2 regions of the Pararhizobium sp. LjRoot238 genome follow, and region 2 is predicted to be linked to the other one. Evidence: predicted binding sites of a transcription regulator. Region 2 holds the regulator's gene; the other holds the start of a gene.
The links. The regulator LexA, encoded in region 2, represses DNA repair genes until DNA is damaged. The targets are predictions, from matches to a motif close to TGTTCNNNNTGTGTTCNG.
Positions count from the first base shown of each region.

Region 1: a site for LexA is predicted at 2,566-2,583, ahead of ACSQ3F_RS24940 (ImuA family protein). Genes of this name have one in related genera too.

Region 1 covers NZ_CAXUPP020000003.1:50,697-62,755, forward strand. The annotation lists gene ltrA (group II intron reverse transcriptase/maturase) at 1-644, opposite strand, end outside; partial or broken gene ACSQ3F_RS24930 (exodeoxyribonuclease III) at 1,405-1,562, shown strand; gene ACSQ3F_RS24935 (SOS response-associated peptidase family protein) at 1,574-2,347, opposite strand; gene ACSQ3F_RS24940 (ImuA family protein) at 2,644-3,402, shown strand; gene ACSQ3F_RS24945 (Y-family DNA polymerase) at 3,317-4,834, shown strand; gene ACSQ3F_RS24950 (error-prone DNA polymerase) at 4,831-8,097, shown strand; gene pepT (peptidase T) at 8,421-9,644, opposite strand; gene ACSQ3F_RS24960 (CapA family protein) at 9,787-11,022, opposite strand; gene ACSQ3F_RS24965 (dipeptide ABC transporter ATP-binding protein) at 11,111-12,059, opposite strand, start outside.
Region 2 covers NZ_CAXUPP020000001.1:3,460,949-3,473,007, reverse strand. The annotation lists gene ACSQ3F_RS16910 (cytochrome c biogenesis CcdA family protein) at 1-627, opposite strand, end outside; tRNA gene ACSQ3F_RS16905 (tRNA-Lys) at 823-898, shown strand; gene ACSQ3F_RS16900 (hypothetical protein) at 1,063-1,302, shown strand; gene ACSQ3F_RS16895 (ISAzo13 family transposase) at 1,385-2,587, opposite strand; gene ACSQ3F_RS16890 (RNA-directed DNA polymerase) at 2,633-4,168, shown strand; gene ACSQ3F_RS16885 (hypothetical protein) at 4,184-4,318, opposite strand; gene ACSQ3F_RS16880 (hypothetical protein) at 4,778-4,936, opposite strand; gene ACSQ3F_RS16875 (hypothetical protein) at 5,274-5,492, shown strand; tRNA gene ACSQ3F_RS16870 (tRNA-Cys) at 5,808-5,881, opposite strand; gene lexA (transcriptional repressor LexA) at 6,138-6,854, opposite strand; gene ACSQ3F_RS16860 (hypothetical protein) at 7,091-7,438, shown strand; gene ACSQ3F_RS16855 (hypothetical protein) at 7,510-7,785, opposite strand; tRNA gene ACSQ3F_RS16850 (tRNA-Asn) at 7,979-8,053, shown strand; gene ACSQ3F_RS16845 (class I SAM-dependent methyltransferase) at 8,285-9,115, shown strand; gene ACSQ3F_RS16840 (LysE family translocator) at 9,260-9,892, shown strand; gene ACSQ3F_RS16835 (FAD-binding domain-containing protein) at 10,025-10,315, shown strand; gene ACSQ3F_RS16830 (NAD(P)/FAD-dependent oxidoreductase) at 10,312-11,655, shown strand; gene ACSQ3F_RS16825 (DUF1365 domain-containing protein) at 11,656-12,059, shown strand, end outside.

The DNA.
Region 1 (12,059 bases), on a different contig from region 2:
CCCATCACCAGCCGGTCGGCCACGCGTGCGCGCAGCCTCTCCATGAGATGGTGGTGATTGATGTTGTCGAAACAGCCCTTTATGTCGCCTTCGATTATCCAGTTGTAGGGCATCTGGTGCCGACGGCTGTCCTCGTCTCGCTTGCGCGGCAGGAGGGACAGTCGGATATGCTCCAAGGCCCCATGGGTGCTCTTTCCGGGCCGAAACCCGTAGGAGACCGGCCAGAATTGGGCCTCGAAGATCGGCTCGAGAACTGCTTTGACCGCGCCTTGAACGACGCGGTCCTTCACCGTGGGAATGCCCAAGGGTCGGAATTGCCCCGGTTTGCCCGGCTTGGGGATGAGCTTCCGTCGTGATGGACTCGGTTGGTATGCGCCAGAGCGCAATTCTCGCCGAATTCCATCAAGGAACGTCTGCTCACCTATCCTTTGCCGGACGCGGTCCACGGTGATCCCGTCGACTCCGGCGGAGCGCCTACCTTTGTTGGTCGAAACGCGCCGCCAGGCATGACGGATCATACGGGCGTCTGTAAGCCACCCCCAGAGATCGCGCCACGCTTCGTCGGGATTTGCCTTGCTCTGCTGGTAAAGTTTGCGTTGAACGCCGAGTACCCAGGCCTCATCGGCTTGATAATCCATGTCCATAGATTGCTTCTCCGTCGTGCAAACCTACCGTCTTCCTGCTTTCCTTCGCCCTGTGCGCGGTTTTCCCGCGCTCCGACTACTACGAAAGCTCCGCCCTCGGTGTCGTCCGTCTCCTGCCGTCGAGGCTAGCCCGGTTCCGCGCCGGGCAGACGATCCGAGTTCCCGTGTTCCGATCTCCAACCTTCGTGTCGTTAGACGGTGAGCTCTACCCCTGGCGATGCTGAGGACAGGCTGAGAGAGCCGTTCCTGTCCCGGACACGATGCCCGTGCCCAGCAGCAGGGATGGACTGAACCCTGCCGCTTCGGATCGCGTGACCTCCAGTGCCATCACACCAGCGGAGGCGTTGTCGATAAATACAGAGGCTTCCGGCGCTCACTTCGTTGTCTCGTCATAGACACTGCGGTAGCCCGGCCTACGAGTGGTGGCTCGTATCCGGTACATTTAAGGCCGATCTGCTTATGACACCCAACCGGCGACGCCCGGTCGAGCTTTTCGGCCCCCTTTCGGCTGTTGCTCTTACAGCCGAGACGGCATTCCAACCGTCGGTCGAAAATCAGCGAGCTTGAGAGATGATGTCTAAGTCATATTGTCACCTCTCTCGCGCCTTCACGGCGCACCATCCATGTCCACATGGACGATTTTGCGGATCGGCGTTGGCGTCATATCGTTCATGGCGGTCTTGCAAGAAAGCTTCAGGCTCAGTGTCCCTTTGCGGGTATTACCCGAAACAAAGAGAGAACATAGCAGTCTTCGCAGCGATATCAACACGCGTTTGCCCGCGACGCGGGGCTGCGGATCGATCACTTCCTGCTGAGCCCGCACTTGCTGACAATCTCAAGCAGGCCACGGTCGACAAGTCGGTGAGAGGCTGGGACCACACAAGTGATCATGCACCGGTGTGGATCGAGCTGCTCTAGACCGGTCAGGCTCAGAAAAGGCTCGGCTGGGCAACTGGTTCTCCGGCCTTCGTTACGATCGTCGAGCCATAAGGCTCCCGGGATGTTACGATCAGCGCATCGTTGGGCAGAGGACGGGCAAGTGCCTTGGCCTCATCCCACGGCGCACGCACCCAGACATCAGTCTCTTCCTTGGTCAGAAGCAGGACCGGCATAGCTTTCTCGTGGATGGGCTTCACAAGGTCATTCGGATCGGTGGTAAGGAAACCGTAGAGATCATCGGTCGTCAGTCCGTCCTTAACCTTCCGCACGCTCGTCCATTGCGGCACATGGATGCCGGCAAAGAACATCAGAGGCTTGCTTTCATCGTGTGCGAACCAAGCATTGGGGGTCCTGCCACCCTCTTCCTTACTGGCTGGATCGGGCTCCGCGAAGCTGGTCACGGGAACAAGACAGCGATGCTCAACACCAAACCAACGCTTCCAATGCGGGAAATTGAGAGTGCGCACATTCGTGGTGCCGCCATCCACCTGATCACGCAGCAAGGCCCCGAAGTCGACCTCCTTGCCCTTGGCTCGCAGTTTTTCGGCCTTCTTCTCAGCTTCTTTCTTGAGAGCGAATAGTGGGGAAGGCAGACCCCAGCGCGCATGCACCAACTGCTTTCTTCCATCGGCCGTATTGCGCACGATCGGCCCCATCTGATCCGGGTTCATTTGATACGCCGGCATGAGATTGATCATGCTCTCGGCGTCCTGAGCCCACTTGGCAACCCAGTCCTTGTCTTCCATGCGGTACAGATTGCACATTCGCAGCGCCCGTTCCGTGAAACTGCGAGGATCGTAGCCGATGGACCGATCAAATGCCAAGCGGCGAAGGTGAAGTTGCGATCCGTCGAAAATTTTTTCTCGGTTCTACCAAATAGCTGCAATCGGCCCATGGCCATGATTCGCAAAGCGAATCTCTTGGTTCCCTAAAGTTGAGAGATAATATTCCTATTCTCGGTTGCTTGACTCTTCGACGACATCGGAACAGATAGAGAACATCTGCAATTGAACGACATGAAGTCGAAACTCCAACACGGCCTTCAAGGGACGCGTGAATGATGACTGCTGCCCGCAACAGGGTAATTGCCGATCTACGCGACCGCATCGCCTCCCTCGAGGGCGGTTCGACGCGGAAGGTTGGCTGCCTTGCTTTTGGGGTTTCCGAAATAGACGCCGTGCTTCCAGGCGGCGGTCTGGCCTATGGGGCCTTGCACGAGTTCGCCGGTGGCGGGTCAGGAACGGTCGATGGTGCGGCAGCGGCCCTCTGCGTCGCTGGGATCGCTGCGCGCACGAAGGGGCAGATCCTTTGGTGCATGACGCGTCCAGACCTGTTTTTCCCGGCGCTGACGCAGGCGGGTCTCCATCCCGATCGCGTTGTCTTTGCCGAAGCCGATAGGGAAGAAGATGTCCTGGCGACAATGGAGGAAGGTCTTGGCTACGGTGGCCTGGGCGCCGTGGTCGGTGAACTCGTCCGTCTTCCCATGACCGCCTCGCGCCGGCTGCAACTCGCGGCGGAGAAGACCGGAACGATGGGGCTGGTCGTGCGACGATGGCGGCGGCAGACGGAGGCTTCGGATTTTGGCCAGCCGACGGCCTCGACATCCCGGTGGCGCGTCAGCGTACTGCCGTCGGAAGAGCTACCGGTTCCAGGCGTCGGGCGGCCACGATGGCTTCTGGAGCTGATGAGAGTGAAAGCGGGTGAGTGCGCAGAGTTTATTGTAGGAGCGTGCGATGCCACGGGTCGTATCCATTTATCTTCCGGATCTCGCGATCGACAGGATCAGGAGGGCCGACGGCGCGAGAATGCTGGCCGCTGACCGGCCGCTAGTCGTCATTGCGAAGAGCGGTTCGAAACGCTGGATCGCGGCCGCGGACGAAACAGCCCGATCGGCGGGCCTTCATATTGGCATGCCGGCAGCCAAGGCGCAGGCCATCGTGCAGGGTCTGCAGATGGTCGACGCCGATCCGATCGCGGACACCGCGGCCCTCGAACGCCTCACGCTCTGGGCGTTGACGCAGTACACGCCGATTGTCGCAATGGATGCGCCCGACGGTATCGTCATGGACACCGAAGGCGCCGATCATCTCCAGGGTGGCGAGGCGCTCATGCTATCCGGCATCGTCAATCGCTTTCGTGCCAAGGGGCTGACCGCACGTGTTGCGATTGCCGACAGCTGGGGTGCGGCGCATGCGCTGGCACGGGTGAGCCCGCGCGATACCGTGATCGCTGCGCGGCGTGAGACATCGCGTTTCGTCGAGCGGCTACCGGTATCATCATTACGATTGCCCTCTGAAATCGTCAGCGGCCTGCGGACCCTCGGGTTTCAGACGATCGGCGAGCTTTCGGCCACACCGCGCGCGCCGCTTGCCCTTCGCTTCGGTCCCGAAATCGGCCGTCGTCTCGACCAGATGTATGGGCGGCTGCCGGAGCCGATCGATCCGATCCGTCCGATGGATGTCATCGAAGTCAGCCGCGCCTTCGCCGAGCCGATCGGCGCGCCCGAGACCATTGCCAAATACGTCTCGCGGCTGGTCGTTGAACTCTGCGAAGCGCTCCAGCGGAAGGGCCTCGGCGTTCGCCGCGCAGACCTTCTCGTCCGTAAGGTCGACAATACCATGCAGGCGATCCGTGCTGGAACTGCGAAACCCGCACGCAATGTGGCCTGGCTGACAAAGCTCTTCAAGGACCGGATCGAGAAGATCGAGCCGGGCTTCGGGATCGAGAAACTCTCGTTGGTGGCTGTCATCGCCGAACCGCTCACCGAAGTGCAGAAAGCGTCCTCCCTGATCGAGGAGGAGATCGTGGATATCGCGCCGCTGATCGACTTGATCGGCAATCGCGGGCAGCGTGTCTATCGCATGGCGCCTGTGGCGAGCGATGTGCCCGAGCGCAGCGTCAAGCGCGTCAGTGCGGTTGCCGAGGAGACCAGTGCCTCATGGACCTTGCACTGGCCCCGACCCGTTCGCCTCCTCTCCCGTCCGGATCTGATCGAGGTGATCGCGCTGCTGCCGGATCATCCACCTGTGTCGATGACCTGGCGCGGCAAGCGACGGCGGGTGAAACGCGCCGACGGCCCGGAGCGGATTTTCGGCGAGTGGTGGACGAGGGGTTCCGAGTTCGACGCGGTACGTGACTATTTTGTGATCGAAGACGAGAGCGGCGAGCGATTCTGGATATTCAGGTCGGGCGATGGCATCGATGCGGCGACCGGCTCCCACAAGTGGTTCCTGCACGGGATATTCGCATGAGATATGCCGAACTCCAGGTCACGACACATTTCTCATTCCTGCGCGGAGCATCGTCGGCGGATGAGCTGTTTGCGACCGCCAGGGAGCTCGGCATCGCGGCGCTCGGCGTCGTCGACAGAAACTCGCTCGCCGGCATCGTCCGGGCTCTCGAGGCGTCCCGTGCCACAGGCGTTCGCCTCGTGGTCGGTTGTCGTCTCGATCTACAGGACGGCATGTCGATCCTGGTCTATCCGACCGATCGTGCCGCCTATTCACGCCTGACCCGGTTGCTGACGCTCGGCAAAGGCAGGGGCGGAAAGGCTAACTGCATCCTGCATCTCGACGACGTCGCGATCTATGCCGAGGGCCTGATCGGTATTCTGGTGCCCGATCTACCTGACGACACCTGCGCGATGCAGCTCAGAAAGATGGCGGAGATGTTCGGGGACCGGGCCTATCTCGCCCTTTCCCTTCGCCGGCGGCCGAACGACCAGGTGCGGCTGCACGAGCTGTCGAACATGGCCACACGTTTCAAGGTGAAGACCGTTGTGACGAATGACGTTCTTTTCCACGAACCGTCGCGCCGTCAGCTGCAGGACGTCGTCACCTGTATTCGCACCAGAACCACGATCGATGACGTCGGTTTCGAGAGGGAGCGTCATGCCGACCGTTATCTGAAGCCTCCGGAGGAAATGCAACGGCTGTTCCCCCGCTACCCGGAAGCATTGGCCCGAACGATGGAAATCGCCGATCGCTGTCGGTTCTCGCTCGAGGAGCTGACCTATCAATATCCTGAAGAGGCGATCGTCCCAGGTAAGGACGCGCAAGCGTCTCTTGAGCATTATGTCTGGGAATGCGCGCCTACGCGCTATCCGGAAGGTCTGCCGGACAGCGTTCTGAAAATCATTCGGCATGAGCTCGACCTCATCCGGGCCATGAAATACGCACCCTACTTCCTGACCGTGTTTTCGATCGTCCGATATGCCCGCAGCCAGGGCATCCTCTGCCAGGGGCGGGGATCCGCCGCTAACTCCGCCGTCTGTTACATTCTAGGCATCACCTCCATCGATCCGGAGACAAATGACTTGCTCTTTGAGCGCTTCGTATCTCAAGAGCGCGACGAGCCGCCGGATATCGATGTCGACTTTGAGCACGAGCGCCGCGAGGAGGTCATTCAGTGGATCTACAAGACCTACACACATCAGAAGGCAGCACTTTGCGCGACGGTGACACGGTATCGCGCAAAAGGGGCGATCCGTGATGTCGGCAAGGCGCTCGGTCTTCCGGAGGATATGATCAAGGCGCTGTCATCGGGCATGTGGTCCTGGTCCGCCGATATGGTCGGCGACCGGAACCTGCGCGAACTCAACCTCAATCCCGACGACCGTCGCCTCGCACTGACGCTGAAACTTGCGCAGCAGCTGATGAGCGCGCCCCGGCATCTCGGCCAGCATCCCGGCGGTTTCGTGCTAACGCATGATCGGCTCGACGATCTTGTCCCCATCGAGCCCGCATCAATGGCCGACCGGCAGGTGATCGAATGGGACAAGGACGATGTCGAAGCCCTGAAGTTCATGAAGGTCGATGTCCTGGCGTTGGGGATGCTGACCTGCATGGCGAAAGCATTCAAGCTGATTGAAGAGCATAAGGGCGAAACGATCGATCTCGCAAACATCGAACAGGAGGATCATGCCACCTATGCGATGATCAGAAAGGCCGACACGCTCGGAACGTTCCAGATCGAAAGCCGGGCACAGATGGCAATGTTGCCACGGCTGAGGCCGCGAACATTCTATGATCTCGTCATCCAGGTGGCGATTGTCCGGCCCGGGCCGATCCAGGGCGACATGGTGCATCCCTATCTGCGCCGACGCGAAGGCAAGGAACCGGTCGAATACCCGACGCCCGAACTGGAAGCGGTGCTTGGAAAGACGCTCGGCGTGCCTCTCTTCCAGGAGTCGGCCATGAAGGTAGCGATGGTCTGCGCCGGCTTTACCGGCGGCGAGGCCGATCAGCTTCGCAAATCGATGGCCACGTTCAAGTTCACCGGCGGCGTCTCAAAGTTCAAGGACAAGCTGGTCTCCGGCATGGTGAAGAATGGATATTCGCCGGAGTTTGCTGAAAAGACCTTTTCGCAGCTCGAAGGTTTTGGCTCATACGGGTTTCCGGAAAGCCACGCTGCGAGCTTCGCGCTCATTGCCTATGCCTCCAGCTATGTCAAATGCTATTACGCCGACGCGTTCTGCGCGGCCTTGATCAACAGCCAACCGATGGGTTTCTATGCGGTCGCCCAGATCGTCGGCGACGCCCGCAACCACGGTGTGGAGATCCGGCCGGTCTGCATCAACCGCTCTCGCTGGGACTGCACGCTCGAGCCGGTCGTGGGTGACGAGCGCCGCCATGCTGTCCGACTGGGTATGCGTCTGGTACGTGGACTGGCCGCAGTCGATGCGGCACGCATCGTGGCCGCCCGTGCCGATCAGCCCTTCGACAGCGTCGACGACATGTGGCGGCGCTGCGGGGTGCCGGCGGCGTCGCTGGTCGAACTGGCAGAGGCCGATGCTTTCCTGCCGTCGCTCGAACTTCAGCGTAGAGACGCGCTGTGGGCGATCAAAGCCTTGCGCGATGAGCCACTGCCACTCTTTGTTGCTGCGGCCGAGCGCGAGATGAAGACGATCGCCGAGCAGAAGGAGCCTGATGTCGAACTCCGGCAGATGACAGATGGGCACAATGTCATCCAGGACTACAGCCACACCGGGCTGACACTGCGCGAGCATCCGATCGCCTTCCTGCGCAAGGACCTTGCCGCTCGAAGCATTGTTACCTGCGGAGAAGCCATGTCGGCCCGAGATGGCCGTTGGTTGATGACCGCAGGCCTCGTTCTCGTCCGTCAAATGCCCGGATCGGCAAAAGGTGTGATGTTCCTGACGATCGAGGACGAGACCGGTCCGGCAAACGTCGTCGTCTGGCCGAAGCTCTTCGAGCGGCGCCGGCGCGTCGTGCTCGGATCGAGCATGATGGCAATCAATGGCCGCATCCAGCGGGAAGGCGACGTCGTGCATCTGATCGCCCAGCAACTGTTCGATCTGTCGGGCGACCTATCCGCCTTGGCGGATCGTGATGGGGAGTTAAAACCGCCGACGGGTCGCGGTGACGAGTTCGCCCACGGATCGCCGGGAAGTCGGGATTCGCGAGATCGATCGCCGGCGGTCAAGCCGAGGGACATTTTCACACCGGATCTTCATATCGATACGCTGAAGGTGAAGAGCCGGAATTTTCATTGAGTGCCGCTGGCGGCTATAGTGGAGACGCGGTCAAAAGCAAAGCAACAGGGACACTGAGCGCTGACGCCGTCAATGCCCACATAGACGCTAGTTTGATCAGGCGCACTCGACGCGCGCGCCCTTCATCCCACTCGTATGCCATCCTCAGTCCTCCGAGCGCCAAATGAAGCATTCCGATGGATTGGAGTCGAGTCCGAAAAAAACACGGGGTCGGTCGCCGCTCATAGCGGCTGCACCATTATCCCGCTTTCGACGGCACGCCTCAGGAGTCGCCGAAACCATGATTTTCGGCATTCTTATAGGCGATTTTCAAGGGCAGTGGTTCAGGTCGCTGCGAGATCGCAAATCTTTACCGCCAGATCTAGCGAACGTTCGAAGGCTGGTACCGGCAAGAACTCGTAGCGCGAATGGAAGTTGTAGGCGCCGGTGAAAAAGTTAGGGGTCGGGATTCCGCGGGCTGACAAGGCGGCGCCATCGGTACCACCACGCATCGGGATGAGTTTCTTCTCGATCCCGAGTTCGTCCATGGCGCGCAAGAGCAGAGCCGCCGCACGTTTGTCGCTGGCGAGATTCCTGGAGATATTTTGATAGGTGTCGGTCACGCGGTAGCGGATGTTTCCGCTGGGATATCGGGATCGTATCCGTTCTGCGACTTCGGTGATTCGAGCCTTGCGCCGATCGAAGCCCGCGTCGTCAAAATCCCGGACCAGCACGGTCAAGGACGCTTCGCTGTCGTTTGCCACCAAGTCCTTGAACCAGAAGAAACCTTCGCGATCCTCGCTATGTTCAGGCATGTCGTTTCGGTCGAATTGTGAGATGAAGTCGACGGCCATCAGCAGTGGATTGACCAGAGTCCCCTTCGCCGACATCGGATGTGCGCTGACGCCTTTGAAGACAATCTCGCAGGATGCGGCATTGAAAGTCTCGAGCACCACTTCGCCGAGTTCGCAGCAATCGATCGTGTAGGCGAATGCGCAAGAGAAGCGGGTGAGATCGAGCGCCTTGGCACCGCGCAATCCGATCTCTTCATCCGGCACGAAGGCGATGAAGACGTCGCCGTGGCTGTCCAGCTGATCGAGTTGGCCGATAAGCGTCATGATGATGGCAATAGCTGCTTTGTTGTCGGCGCCGAGCACGCTGGTGCCGTCGCTGAAGATGATGTCTTCGCCGATCCAGGAAAGAAGTTCCGGGTGCTCGACGACCCTCAGCCAGATATCCTCTTGACGGTTGAGGCAGAGGTCATTGCCTTCGAAGCGAAGGACTTGCGGTTGGACGAAGGGCAAGAGGCCGACATCGACCGTGTCGAGATGGGCGATAAAGCCGATGGGTGGCACCTCAGGTCTGGTGCCCCGTTTGACGGCCGTCACGATGGCATGTTCGTCGGCAACGACGTCACTCAGGCCGAGTGCGCGCATCTCGTCGGCGAGCAAGGCGGCAAGCACCGATTGACCGGGCGAGGAGGGTAACGATTGGGAGTGCCCGTTGCTCTGGCTCTCTATTGCGGCATAGCGAAAAAACCGGCTGATTAGCTCTTCCCGAGCGTCCATGATTTTCATTCCTTGTCACTCAAATATGCAGGCCACTGCAGGCCTCGTTCGGAGCGTTGCTGAGATTGATCTGCACTGTTGTGCGCCCGTATGACGTGCGGGCAGTGATGCAGCCGGCCCCTTCGGTAGGCTGCGCCCTCGGCTAGACCCGGATGGTACCGATATCGCCGGCGATGGTGATCTCGACGCCGAGTCTGGCGGATTGCTCGGAAACTCGACGCAGGATGCGTTTGGCGCGCTCACCGGTCGCCAGATGTGGTGCCAGGCGCCGCTCGAGCACCCCATTCTGCAAGGCTTCGTCGCCGCCGATGACAACAGGATGAAGCGTGATCTCGACAAGGCCATTGTCGGGGCCGAACGAGCATCGTCCGACGACGCTCTCCCAAACCTCCGGCGCCGTCCAAGTCGATTTTTCCGAGCGGACATGGAAAATGAAGTTGCCGAGGCTGTAGAAGATCGGCCGGCTCCGATAGATTTCGATCGGCTGAAGGACCGGCGCACCGTGGCTGACGAACATGGCAGCGCCAGCGTCAATGCATTGCCTGGCAACGCCGCTCACCCAGCCGGGAACCTCGTGCCAGTTGGACGCCCAGTGATGATGGTGCAGGTAGGCGATCACCAGGCACCCATCACCTGCCGCGGTCGCAATCGAGGCGAGGTTCCTCTGAAGATCAGGTTCATCGATTTTGACATCGCGCCCGAACTTGTCCGAGCGTTTGAAGACGGCCCGCGAGATAGCAAGCTCGCATTCTGGGGTGAGGCGAGGAGCATCATCCGGCTGGCTGTCATTGGCAAGATCGATGGCGGTATAGCCGACCTGATCCCGGATGGCCTTAAGCTGCGCGAAGGCGGGCGCATCGACCTCGATCATCTGCGACAGGCCAAGCCGATTGACGCCTGGGCGCCCGGGGCGGTTGTTGCCGGCATCGGCAGCATACATAAAATCCGGTCCCGGTCCGCCGTCCATTGCGACGATCGCAACACGCCTCCCGCCGATTGTTCGGATGCTTGCTTGCGAAACGTCCGAGTGGTCGCGTCCAAGTCCGGCATGGAGGAATCCACGCTTTTCCACCTCCTCCAAGGTCGATAGGACACCGGAAGGCCCAAGATCGAAGGCATGATTGTTCGACAGCGAGAGCCCCTGAAACCCGATGGATCGCAGAGCATCGAGAACGACGGGGTCGCTGCAGCCGAAGAACGAACCCTTCAGAGGCCAGCCACCGTGGTCCCCCAGGATTGTGCCCTCGAAATTGGTGAAGGAGAGATCCGCATTGTGGAGCAGGGACTGGACTTCCAAAAACGCCGGGTCGGAGATCGGGCGGATGTCGTGCTTGATAAGCGATTGGCCCGTGACGGCCAAAGTGAACCTGTCATTCATTGAGTAACCTTCCCGCGGCAATTGTTGTCGGCTGTTTTGACCATTTGCTGTTCCTGTCCGAGGCGGTGGTTGGGAGGAGCCAGGCCGCTCAACACGTAAACCGTCGGGGTCGTGCGTTGATGAGCGCGCGCGTGTAGGGATTGTTCGATTGTGAGAAGATGAACTCGGCGGTTCCGAAGTCCTCGATCCGACCATCTTTGAAGATGTAAACTGAACTGCACATCTCCTGGACGATGGCGAGGTCATGGGAGATGAAGATCATCGTCACGGCCTCGTCGGCGATGGTGTCCTTCAGCAGTTGGACGATCTCGGCCTGCACCGACACGTCGAGCGCTGATGTCGGCTCATCCGCGACAATGATCTCCGGCCTTGCCAACAGCGCACGTGCAATGCACACACGTTGCTTCTGGCCTCCTGAAAGCTGATGCGGGTGGCGGCTGAGCAAGTTGCGGGCAAGGCCCAGCCGATCCATCATCTCGGCTGCGCCATTGCGCTCGTCATCGGGCCGCGTCTTGACGCCGAAGCGGATGCTCTCGCTGAGCGTCTCGGCGATGGTCATCCGGGGGTTCAACGATACCGACGGATCCTGAAAGATCATCTGCACACGACCGAGAAGACCACTCCGCCGGCCGTTCCTTGAAACGTCGAAGACGTTCTCGCCGATAGCGATCCTGCCAGCGGGCGCCGTGTCGAGGCCGGCGATAATGCGGCCAAACGTCGTCTTTCCGCTGCCGCTCTCCCCGACGATGCCGGTGATGGTGCCACGCGGCAGCCGCATTCTGATGTTGCTGAGTGCGAACCCGGGCTTGCCTGCGCCAAAGCGCCAGCCAAAACCCGGCGCGGAGAACTGTTTCGAGACATCCTGCGCTACCAGAAACTCGCCGTCCACTGTAGGTTGCCCAGGGCAACTGCATTCACGCGCGTTGTCGCGCGCATCGACAGGTCCTGCCGGGATAAACAGCCTTGGAACGGCGGCGAGCAGTTTTCTTGTGTAGTCGTGGCTGGGAGCATCGAGGACGCTGGCCGTGGCGTCCTGT
Region 2 (12,059 bases):
GCCGAGATGACGGCGGAAGCGCGACAGGAACCTCATGAAGGCGCCGGAGAACCCGGCGGCGATCCAGAAGGGGATCGCTAAGCCCAGCGAATAGACCGCCAGCAGCATCGCGCCATCGCCGACGGTGTCGCGCGCGGCTGCGACCCCAAGGATCGTGCCCAGCACGGGGCCGATGCAGGGCGTCCAGCCGAAGGCGAAGGCAAGCCCCATGATATAGGCGCCGGACAATGTCGCCGGCTTCCCGCCGCCCTGGAACCGCGCTTCGCGGCCGAGAAAGCCGATGCGGAAGACACCAAGGAAATGCAGGCCCATGATGATGATCACGATACCGCCGATGCGCGACAGGATGTCGATATGCTGGCGCAGTACGAGGCCGATGGTCGACGCCCCTGCCCCGAGCGCCACGAAGACGGTGGCAAAGCCCAGCGTGAAGAAGAATGCCGCTCCGAACACCGCGCGCCGCGTGCCGGCGATGGCGGCCCCACTTTCGCCGCCGCGAAACTGATCGACCGAAATGCCCGCCATGTAACAGAGATAGGGCGGCACCAGCGGTAGGACACAGGGCGAAAGAAACGACAGCGCGCCCGCCAAAATGGCGGTCCAGATGGAAATATCAGCAATCGACACCAGTTCAGAACTCCAGCTTGCAACAAGCTCGCGCCGTCTTAGCGCCGATGCCGCCGCCAAACCAATCACCTTTTGGCGATCTCCCTGCAAATCATCGAATTTACACTTGTCGCCCGTTTTTTGGGTTGACCAAAACAAGCCCGCTGTGCATATGTCCGCCCACTTCCGCCGGGCACGAAACGCCCCGGTTTCTGGGAGCGCGTAGCTCAGCCGGTAGAGCAACTGACTTTTAATCAGTAGGTCCAGGGTTCGAATCCCTGCGCGCTCACCAAAAAAGTCAAACGATATCAGCTAATTACGTCTGCCTCCTACTTATTCCCAACCATGCATCGCTCGCTGGGGTCCGCTGGGGTTCTGGCCAGCGACATGCTTGGAATCTGCATTGCCCCGGCCTTTCGACTTGTGCAGTATCCACCGCAGTTTGGAGGGAATCGTATGGATCATTCAGATGCAAGGCGGCTCGTACAGGGCTATTTGGATCTCGGCGGACAAACCACGTCCTACTCTAATGGCGCGACCGTGGTCGTAAACTGGATGGACGATAATCCGGAGGCCAAAAGGTACTGGCAAGAAAACATCAAGGTTCTCGCAGAAACGGATCAGTTTGACGTTTGGCGAGCGCTGCCGACAACGCCTGGACGTTCTACAACGATCGGAAGACCAGAGGATTTGTGATCGGGTTAATTTTTTGCTGCGGATTTTTGGGGAGGGATAATGAAACGGCTAATTGACCTTAGGACAGTTCGCGGAATAACCGCTACGTGTTTCTTGGGGTGATGGTGTAGTTCCACTCTGGATGGAAGGCGTCGCCTTTGACATGGAGGCCTGCCATCTGGGCATCGGAGACCTTGACGCCTTTGTGGTAGGTGCGGGTGTCGAGGGCGCATTCGACCTTGAGGCCGGTCTTTGTCGTGGTGGCACCGATCAGTTCGACCACGGCCAGGCGGCTTTCGAGCGGGCGGCCGCGCCAGTTCTGGGTAATGTGGCAGAACAGGCGGTGTTCGATCTTGTTCCACTTGGAGGTGCCGGGCGGATAATGGTGGACGTGAAGGACCAAGTCGGTCTCGTCGGCCAGTTTCTGCAATTCCAACTTCCATAGCCTGACGCGCGCGCCGTTTGAGCCGCCGCAGTCGGCCGTGACGGTCAGTTCACTTGCCTTGGGATAGCGCTCTCGTCCCATGCGATCGAGCCAGCACCGGATCGACTGGACGGCGAACTCGGCCGTATCGGCGGTAATGCCCAAGCTGACGAAGCCCGCGTTCGCCGTCACGTCGTAGATGCCGTAAGGCACCACCTTGCCCAGTTCCTTGTCCTCGAAGTCATGCACCTTGACGCGGATCGGCGTGCCTTTCGGGCGATAGTCGCTGCCGACATTCTTGTAGTTGCCCACCAGTTCCTTTTTCTTGGTATCGACCGAGATGACCGGTTGGCCCTTGGCTTGGGCCGCAATCACCTTCGTGTTGATGTGCTCGAACTGGGCGTTGCGATCGGGATGGTGCGAGCCTTCGTCCGCCTTGCGGTTGCGCTGACGCGAAAAGCCCAGCTTCACCAACTCCTTGGCCACCGTGTCGGCGCTGATCGGGTGGCCCATCGCCGTCAGCGTGTCGGCGAGTTTATCCATACTCTTCGACACCCAGAGCAAGGGCCGCTCGGGATCGCCCAGCGTGGCCGGCTCCACCAGTCGCTTCAACTGCGCAACAAGCCCAGGATCAAGCGCGCTCACCGCCTTGCGCCCGCCGCCAGCACGCCGAACCTGACCCAGCCCCAGAGGCATGGCATCCAGGTCGTCCTGTCCGCGATTGATCGTCGACCGCGCCAACCCGGTGATCCGCGAGACTGCCGCAAGCCCGCCCCATCCCGCCGTGCTCGCCTCGGCCGCCGCGAACATCCGACGCCCGCGTTCATCGAGCTTGCGCCCCACTGTCTCCCAGCGGTATCTGATGCCATCCTCGTCGATCATGCCATCGACATACGTCTATCTGATCCGGCCGGGAATCCCCCGCACATGAGTCAATCAGACGCACCCTCGACAAATGACGATTCAGTTATTGTTCGGAGCGTCCTAACACCGGATGAAGCGAGAAAACATCTTCTCAAAGGTAGCAGCTACTTCAGCGGAGACTTCCCCGACTACCTGAATTTCGAACCGATCCTAAACGGCGTTGAAGCGGTTTTAAAAGGCGGCAACTTTTCCGCATTCAAAAGCGAGAACCCCGCGAATCTTCCAGACGTAAACTACAGCTTGATCTCAAATAAGGACGGCAGATTCGCTTGGCGCCCGCTCGAACTGATTCATCCGGCTATATATGTGTCATTGGTCAATCTGATTTGCGAGCCAGGCAATTGGCAGCATATTGTCTCTAAGTTTAAGGAATTTGAGCAAGGCGTTGTCGAGTGTTGCAGCGCTCCAGTCCTGTCGGTTGACGAACAATCTGACAACGCCACTCAAATATCCAGCTGGTGGCAACGCGTTGAACAACGATCTATCGTCCATTCTCTTGAATTTAGTCATATCATGCATACGGATGTCGCCGATTGTTATGGATCGCTCTACACACACAGTATCTGTTGGGCTTTGCATGGACTTGAAATCGCAAAAAAAGAGAAAGGCAAAGGAACGGTTCTTGGCAATAAAATCGACAATCATGTTCAGGCGGGCCGGTATGGCCAGACAAATGGCATTCCACAAGGCTCTAGTCTTATGGACTTTCTTGCCGAGCTTGTCTTAGGCTATGTAGACCAACAAATTTCACTTGTCTTGACTAAGTCGGCCGACTTTAAAATTTTGAGATATCGAGATGATTTCCGGATTTTCGCGAATAGTGATGAAAAATGCGAGCAAATACTCAAGGTAGTAAGCGACAAGCTGCGGTCAGTTGGTATGAAGCTGAACGTCGGGAAAACAGTCTCGAATACAAACGTCGTTGCCGGCTCAGTCAAAGAAGACAAATTGGCTGGTATCGAGTTGCAAGATTTGGGCACTGCTAATGCCGCCACAATCCAAAAACAACTTTTAAGGCTCCATGCGTTTGGGCGCCGTTTTCCAAATAGCGGCGCTCTTCGCAAGCTTGTCGGAGGTCTTCATAAAAAAGTTGCGGGCCAGAAACTAAATCCCGGCGATCTCGACGTGCAGGTGGCAATTGCAACAGATATTGCGATGGTGTCTCCATCCACCTTTCCTGCGATCGCCGGCATTCTCAGCAACCTGATATCACTAGCTCCAAAAGCTGAAAAAGAGATACTCTGGGCAGGCGTGCACAGAAAGATGGCGAGAGTGCCTCACAATGGATATCTCGAGATATGGCTGCAGCGGGTGACAAAACCAAAGTCTGTTGGCATTGAATTCGTAAGCTCCGAACCAATATGCGAGATCGTGAACGGAAAGTCAGCGAAACTCTGGGAAAACAGTTGGATCGCAAGCAAAGACCTGATTGCTGCATTGGACGTGTCTAAAATCGTGGTGAGCTCCGCAGCCGATGCAGATGAAGCCATGACTCTCGAAGAAATCGAGTTGTTCATTCAAAATGCAGATAACTATTGATGTGGACATTCCGGTTCACGCCGCGATCGCGAACTCCTGATCAAACACCGCCGGCGAGAGCGTGGGGAACGTCAGGATGACGGCTGCCTTCTTGCAGTAGTAGTGCATCTTCGAGATACACGCCTTGCTGCCGTATCTCGAAGTTGACACCTTCGTAACGAACGACGACCCGCAGCATTCGCATTGCCGGAGGTGACGCTGGTCTTTGCGGGCGGCCTGGTAACACGGACGGCTGCAGAATTTGTTCACCTTCATGATTGACGGAAGAAACAAACTTTTAATCAGTATGTCCAGGGTTCTAATCCCTGCGCGCTCACCAAAAAAGTCAAATAAATCAAATCATTACTGGCGATTCCGGCTTGCCTCCTCGAGCATTTTTGCATTGGGGTTCCGTTTGGCGTCTTTGATCGCAATTAGCATTACCGCGCTAGCCTACTCGTGCCTAAATCCGCCGGCGCGCAAGGAGGGAATTGTATGGAATTGTCAGAAGCTGTTGGCATTACAATCGTCGTGACAGGTATTGGCGTTTGGATGAATGCGTTTTCCAAGTAGTTGAGCCTTGGGAGGCATTACGTGGAAGTCTAGATTGCCGCGGCTTACTAGGAGCGCTCAGCCGGTGACTTTATCGGTGATTGCGATGACCGTCGTCAGGGCCGGTGTATTGGTCTGCGCCCAAAGCTGGTATCCCACCACGCTCGCCAAAATGGCCGACCAAATGGCGAAATCCCCGATACGAAACAGTGGTTCTCTCTTTTTCATCACAGTCATCTCAAATCCAGATTTTCTGAAGACAATATCGCACCGGGCGTTCAATTTTAGAAGACGACGTTCAGTGAACACAGCATTTCAGATTGAACAATAGGGCGCTGTCACCGCGGGAACCAACCCCGCGCGCTGGTGGTCGGGCCAGCGCGAATTTTGAAAGCCGGAGCGGCACTTTCTGACGGGAATCACGCGATAACGATTCACTCGATCGCCAAATTGTGCTAGGTTCCGCATGGAGGCAGACCACACCGGTTGTTGCGACCCGGCTCTGTTTGCCTATCGGATCGCCAGTGCAGTCTTTGGACTGGGATTTGACCCATCCGCGGTGAAGGAGAACGCCATGCATTACAGCGTGCAGTTTTTCACCTGGACGCCAAAACAGGGCGTTCATCAAGTCGGCTCGACGATCGAGATCGATGCGGTCAATGCAAAACTCGCGGCCGTGTCACTGTTGGGCCTGAGGCTGGATGAGACCGGTGCGGCCAAGAAATTGGCAGTCCGCGTCTGGAATGCGCCGGACGACAGCAAGGCCGATTGCGAATGCTTCTACTATCATTGACGACCGGCCGCATTCCGCAGCGAGGCTCTCCCTCGCTTCGTCGCCATTGATTCGGTTTTGCGAACGGCGTGGCTTATCTCCACAGGATTGCATCGTCTCCGGCGGCCGCGTCGCCCCGTGGCGCATATGGAACGCACCTTTGCCGGTTTTCGCGAAACGTCGGAATTGTTCGTTCAACGCGGCGAGAGGCGCGTCGTCGGCCGCTGGCCGGCGAGAACATCACGCCAATATCCGTTCATGGCGGCGTGATGCAACAAGGCTGCCAACATAGTTGAAGCGGCGACCCTATCCAATTGCGAATATTGTGGAAAATTTTGGAGGCCTCGCCCGGAATTGAACCGGGGTACAAGGATTTGCAGTCCTCTGCGTCACCACTCCGCCACGAGGCCTCGTAACGATCATCACTTAATCGTGACGGGCGTTTAGACCGATTTCCGATCCAGTGCAAGACGCCTTGACCGAATTCCAGTTTTTTCTCATGGGCGAAACCAGTCTCCCATCCGTTGCCGCTTCGCTTCGTCAGGAAATGCCGCGCATTGCTGGATGCGCCAGTCCGCCAGCGCTCATTGTCACGCCGCCGCTACCGTCAATTTCCAAAGAAAATCAGCCGTCTGCATCCGCTGGCGTTCGTATTCGGCCTGCCGCTTAATGGTAACGTCGGATCAGACCCACCAGTTTGCCTTGAATCTTCACCCGGTCGGGGCCGAAAATCCGGGTCTCATAGGCAGGGTTGGCAGCCTCGAGCGCGATCGATGCGCCCTTGCGGCGAAACCGCTTCAGAGTCGCCTCCTCATCGTCCACAAGGGCGACGACAATCTCTCCGGGGTTGGCGCTGTTGGTATTGCGGATGATGACGGTGTCGCCATCGAGAATGCCGGCCTCGATCATCGAGTCGCCGCGCACTTCCAGCGCATAATGTTCGCCGGCCCCGACCATCTCGTGCGGCACGGAAATATCGTGCGTATTGTTCTGGATCGCCGAGATCGGCACACCGGCCGCGATTCGCCCCATGACGGGGATGGAGACAGAACTGTTCTCATTGTTGGCCGCTGCGGGTTTGGCAGCGGTCGGCGCCGGCGGAGCGCCGCGGCTGCCCTGGATGACGCTCGGCGAAAAGCCGCGCTTGGGCTGGAGGCTCATGGAATAGGCCTCCGGCAGCTTGATAACTTCAAGCGCGCGAGCCCGGTTGGGCAGACGCCGGATGAAGCCGCGCTCCTCGAGCGCCATGATCAGCCGATGAATGCCGGACTTGGAAGCGAGGTCCAGCGCATCCTTCATCTCGTCGAAGGACGGCGGCACGCCCGATTCCTTCATTCTTTCGTGAATGAACAGAAGCAGTTCCTGTTGCTTGCGGGTCAGCATGAAAGATCACTCCGGAATCGAGAAACAAATCAAGAACGAACACTATATGTTCCATATGTGTTCCGCAAGCCCCTAAAATTCGTTGAACTTTTTCAAAGCGCGAATTTTTTGGCATGCCGCGCCGAAAACCGGCATTCAGCACGCCGCCAAGGAACATTTGCAACCGTCCGTCCGTTTTCCGCCCATGTTGAACCCATTGGAGCGGCACGGTCTGGCGCCGTTGCGAGGAGGCTGAAATGGCAGGCCATGCCGATGAACGCGGCAACAAGGTTTCGACCGAAGACACGAACCGGACCGTGAAGGTCAGCGCGGTCGAGGCGTGGCAGGGGTTGCTGGGCCGCCCGGTATTAATGGTTCTGATCGGCAGCCTCGTGCTTGCCCTCATTGCCTTGGCGGGCGCCGAGATGTTCGGCGAAAGCACCGGCAATGATGCCGCAACGCAGGTTCAGGAAACGACGCCTGCGGCCAAGGATGCGGCCCCGGCCGATCAGGGTACCGTCAACAATACGCCGGCGACAGGCAAACAGATGCAACCAGCCCCGACCGACAAGGATCCGACCCCGCAAACCGGTTCCGGCGGCTAGGAAAGCCATCCTGCCACGTCATGGTTGAAGGCCTTCCGGCCCCGGCGCGCCTTTGCAGATTGGCACCGGATTTACGACGTCTGCCGCTTGCGCGCCCACCAGACGGAAAGTCTGCGGCGCTGGCGCCGGACGAAGGCGAGGTCATGCGACAGCACGATCAGGCCCAGGGGCACCATCCAGAATCCCAAAACCGGCAGAAAACCCAGGATGCCGCCAAAGAGCAGCACGGCGCCAAGGGCAATGCGCAAGGCCCGCGATTGAGGCAGGCGCAGGCGCCACGACCCGAGAATGAGTTCATGCGTGCTCGCATCGATACCGAATTTTTTCGTTTTCTGCGGTTCTGCCATAAACTCACCTGTCGAACTCTCGATGCAGTCCATCGGAGAGGGATTTCAATTGCTCCCGCTTCGCGCGGGCACGCTCTCTCCAGATGGGGAGTTCTCCACAGTCAGACAAGATTGTGCACTTTTTTTGAAAAACCGCTTGGCAAATCGGAAAAGCATTTGTATTAGCAGCCTCACTTCTGCAGCGCGCAGATGATCCCTGGTAGCTCAGCGGTAGAGCATTCGACTGTTAATCGACAGGTCGCCGGTTCGAATCCGGCCCGGGGAGCCAGTTTCAAAGGGCTGCACTTGATGGTGCAGCCCTTTTTCGTTACATATTTTCAATGATGCGAGACCGGCCAGCCTGCCCTTAATCGCCTCGACCCTGTTCACAACCGCATTGTCGCCTATACTCTCGGTGCAGTTTCGCGCGCATTGCAGCGGGATCGCTGTCCTGTCGTCCGACGATATTTGCGCTGGGACGACGGGCTTGGTGCGCCGGCTCTGACGGCGCGGGATCACAATGACAACCGAAAAAGTGTCGCTGACCGAAGAGAAGGAAACCCTCCTCATCACGCTTTACGCGAAGGCCGGGGAAAGCCGCCTGCCGGATTCGCTTCTGCAGGATCGTTTCGCCGCCGAGGTCGTCAGCCGGATCGACTATGACTTTTCGAGGCTGAAAATCGATCGCGACGTGATGATCAGTGTGGCGTTGCGCGCCCATATTCTCGACGGCTGGACACGTGACTTCATCACACGCCATCCCGACGCGACCGTCCTGCATCTCGGCTGCGGGCTGGACAGTCGCATATTCCGCATCGATCCGGCGTCGAACATCCGCTGGTTCGACGTGGACTATCCCGAGGTTGTCACGCTGCGCCGCAAACTCTATCCCGGGCGCGACGGTTATAGCCTGATCGGGTCGTCCGTGACGGACCCGAATTGGCTCGCAGATGTGCCCGCCGACCGTCCGACGATCATTGTCGCCGAGGGGCTTTTTCCTTATCTGCCGGCCGACGAGGTCCCGAAGCTGCTGCGGCGGCTTACCGCGCATCTCTCGCGCGGTGAGTTGGTCTTTGACGGCTATAGCCGGCTCGGACTGGAACTCATCAGTTGGCAGCCTTCGGTGCGCGCGACCGGAGCAAGCCTGCGTTGGGCGATAAGCGATCCGCGCGACCTCGAAAAGCAGGTTCCGCGGCTGAAACTGCAGACTGAACTGCCGGCCTATGATCCGGAAGGTTACGATCCGAGACAGATCGCCAGGCTATCCTGGGCGGCGCGTCTGACGATTCTCGCCTTTGCCGCAGTCCCGGCCCTTGGGCGAATCGGCTGGCTCTTGCGCTATCGGTTTTGAAATCGCTCTGTACTGCGCCCGATATGCGCGCGCTCCCGCTGGGCTTGACGCGCGTCCGGCAGTCTTGCGACCGACGAGCGCGACAATCCGTCAATTCCATTGTAGAGAAGACTTCCGCCCTCGCATGCCGGAACGGAGCCGACAATGCCATCGACCGACCTGCTGATCGCCTTTCTTGCCACGACCGCGGTCTTTGCCTACATCCCCGGCCCTGCCATGCTTTATGCCGCGGCCCAGACGATCGCGCGCGGCCGGTGGTCGGGGCTGATGGCCACATTGGGCATTCATCTCGGCGGCTATGTCCATGTTTTTGCCGCCGCCGCCGGATTGTCGATCCTGTTCCACGCCGTGCCGATGCTCTATATGGCCGTGAAATTTGCCGGGGCGGCCTATCTTGTCTGGCTCGGCATTTCGCTGTTCCGTACCCGGGTGCAGGGCGATGTCGCCCTGCCCGGCATCGAGCCGAAATCCGGCCGGCGCGCCTTTTTCGAAAGCGTCACCGTCGAGGTTCTCAATCCCAAGACGGCGATCTTCTTCGTGGCCTTCCTGCCGCAATTCGCAGATGTTTCCGCCGCTTTCCCCGTCTGGCTGCAGCTTGCCATTCTGGGGACGATCGTCAATCTCATGTTTTCTTCGGCCGATATCGTCTGTGTGCTTCTGGCCGGTGCCGTGATTGGCCGGCTGCGCCGATCGAGCCAGGCGCAGCGCCTGATGCAGCGTGCCGGCGGCGCAATGCTGATCGCGTTGGGTGCGCATCTTGCCTTTCAGAAGAGCTGATTCTTCAGCAAGAATGGCGTTCGCGAGACGTCCCGCAAGACAATGAAATAAAAAAGCTATCGCCGCGAAACCTTTGAGCTGCCGCGCCCGTATCTGCGTACATCGTTGGACAAGCACGATGCGCGGATGACAATGAAAGACAACGACGCTTCCCCTGACGGCCCTGTAATCATCCGGTTTCGCAAGGACTTGCGGCTGGACAACAATCGCGCGCGTCATTTCGCCACTCAATGCGACGCCCATGTGAAAACCGTCCTGCCCAAACTCAAAGACCTGCCGGCCAAATTCAATTATCGGCCCTTCAGCGTGTTGAAGGCTGCCGGCGCGATACTCGGCAAAACCTATCCGAAACCTCTCGTTGACCATGCAAGGGCGCGGGAGCGCGCTCTTCTTGCCTACGGCAAAATCAAGGACGCCGCATGAACGCCCATTTCCGCCACGGCCCGCATTCCCTTCCCGGCCGGCGTCTGTCGATCGCGGTCATCGGCTCCGGCGTTTCCGGCAGTTCGGCCGCCTGGGCGCTCAATACGGTGCATGACGTCACGCTTTACGAAAAGGACGACCGCCCCGGCGGACATACGGCAACACTCGATATCGACTATGAAGGAATGCCGATCTCCGTCGATACCGGCTTCATCGTCTATAACGAGGCCAACTATCCGAACCTGACGGCGCTATTTGCGACGCTGGATGTGACGACACACAAAAGCGACATGAGCTTTTCGGTGTCTCTGGATCATGGCCGGCTGGAATGGAGCGGTGACAATCTCGCCACCGTCTTTGCCCAGAAACGCAACCTCGTCAGGCCCTCCTTCCTCCTGATGCTGCGCGAAATCCTGCGCTTCAACCGCATCTGCCTCGAGGATCGCAGCGCCGGCCGGCTCGAGACCATGTCGATCGGCGACTATCTTAACTGGCGCGGCTTTTCGCCGGGCTTCACCAACAATTACCTGGTGCCTATGGCGGCGGCGATCTGGTCGTCTCCGGCGGCAAAAATGTTGGAGTTTCCGGCCGAGCATTTCATCCAGTTCTTCGACAATCACCGCCTGATCTATGCCAGGCCGCATCCTTGGCGGACGGTCACGGGCGGCAGCCGCAACTATCTGCGCAAGCTTCTGCAGCCGCTCGGCGAGCGTGTCCGCCTCGGTTGCGGCGTGCGCTCGATCCGGCGGCACGACGATAAGGCGATCGTCGTCGATGAGCATGGTGCAATCAGCATTTTTGACAAGGTCATCGTGGCGGCACACAGCAATCAGACGCTTGCGATGCTGTCCGATGCGACACCGCTCGAAAGATCGCTGCTCTCCTCAGTCCCGTATCACCCCAATCGCGTCATCCTCCATCGAGACACCGGCCTGATGCCGAAGCGGCAGAAATGCTGGGCGTCGTGGAACTATCTGCGGTCAACCAAACCCTGCGGCGCGCAAGGTGTTGCCGTTACTTATTGGATGAACCGTCTTCAGGGTATTTCCGCGCAACATCCCCTGTTCGTGACACTCAACCCGGAACGCGAACCCGCACCCGGCACGGTCTTTGCCGAATTTTCCTACAATCACCCGCAATTCGACGCGTCCTCAATGGCAGCGCAGCGCCGGCTGAAATCCATCCAGGGCGAGAACAACACATACTTCGCCGGCGCCTGGACGGGCTACGGTTTCCACGAGGACGGCCTAGCCTCGGGGCTTGCTGCAGCCGAGGCGCTCGGTGGCATCATTCCGTGGCGCCCGCAGATATCGCCCGTGTTCAGGGAGGCAGCTGAATAGATGCGTCGTTCATCCGGCTCCGACATGACGAAAAACGGAGCGCCACCCTGCGAGGCGGCGGCGCTCTATGTCGGCCGCGTCATGCACCAGCGGATAAAGCCGGTCGCCCATCGCTTCGCCTATGACGTCTTTTCGCTGATGATCGATCTCGACCGGCTCGATGAGGCGGATCGCCTCAGTGCGGTCTTTTCGGTCAATCGCCGCAATCTTCTGTCCTTCTATGAAGAGGACCATACGGACGATACGAGTATCCCGCTGCGCCACTATGCGGATGCGTTGCTCAGCGAAGCCGGCCTGTCGGTCCGCCCTGCCCGCATCCTCCTTGTCTGCTATCCGCGCATCCTTGGTCTCGTCTTCAATCCTCTGGCGGTCTACTACGCTTATGGTGACAGCGGCGCGCCTAT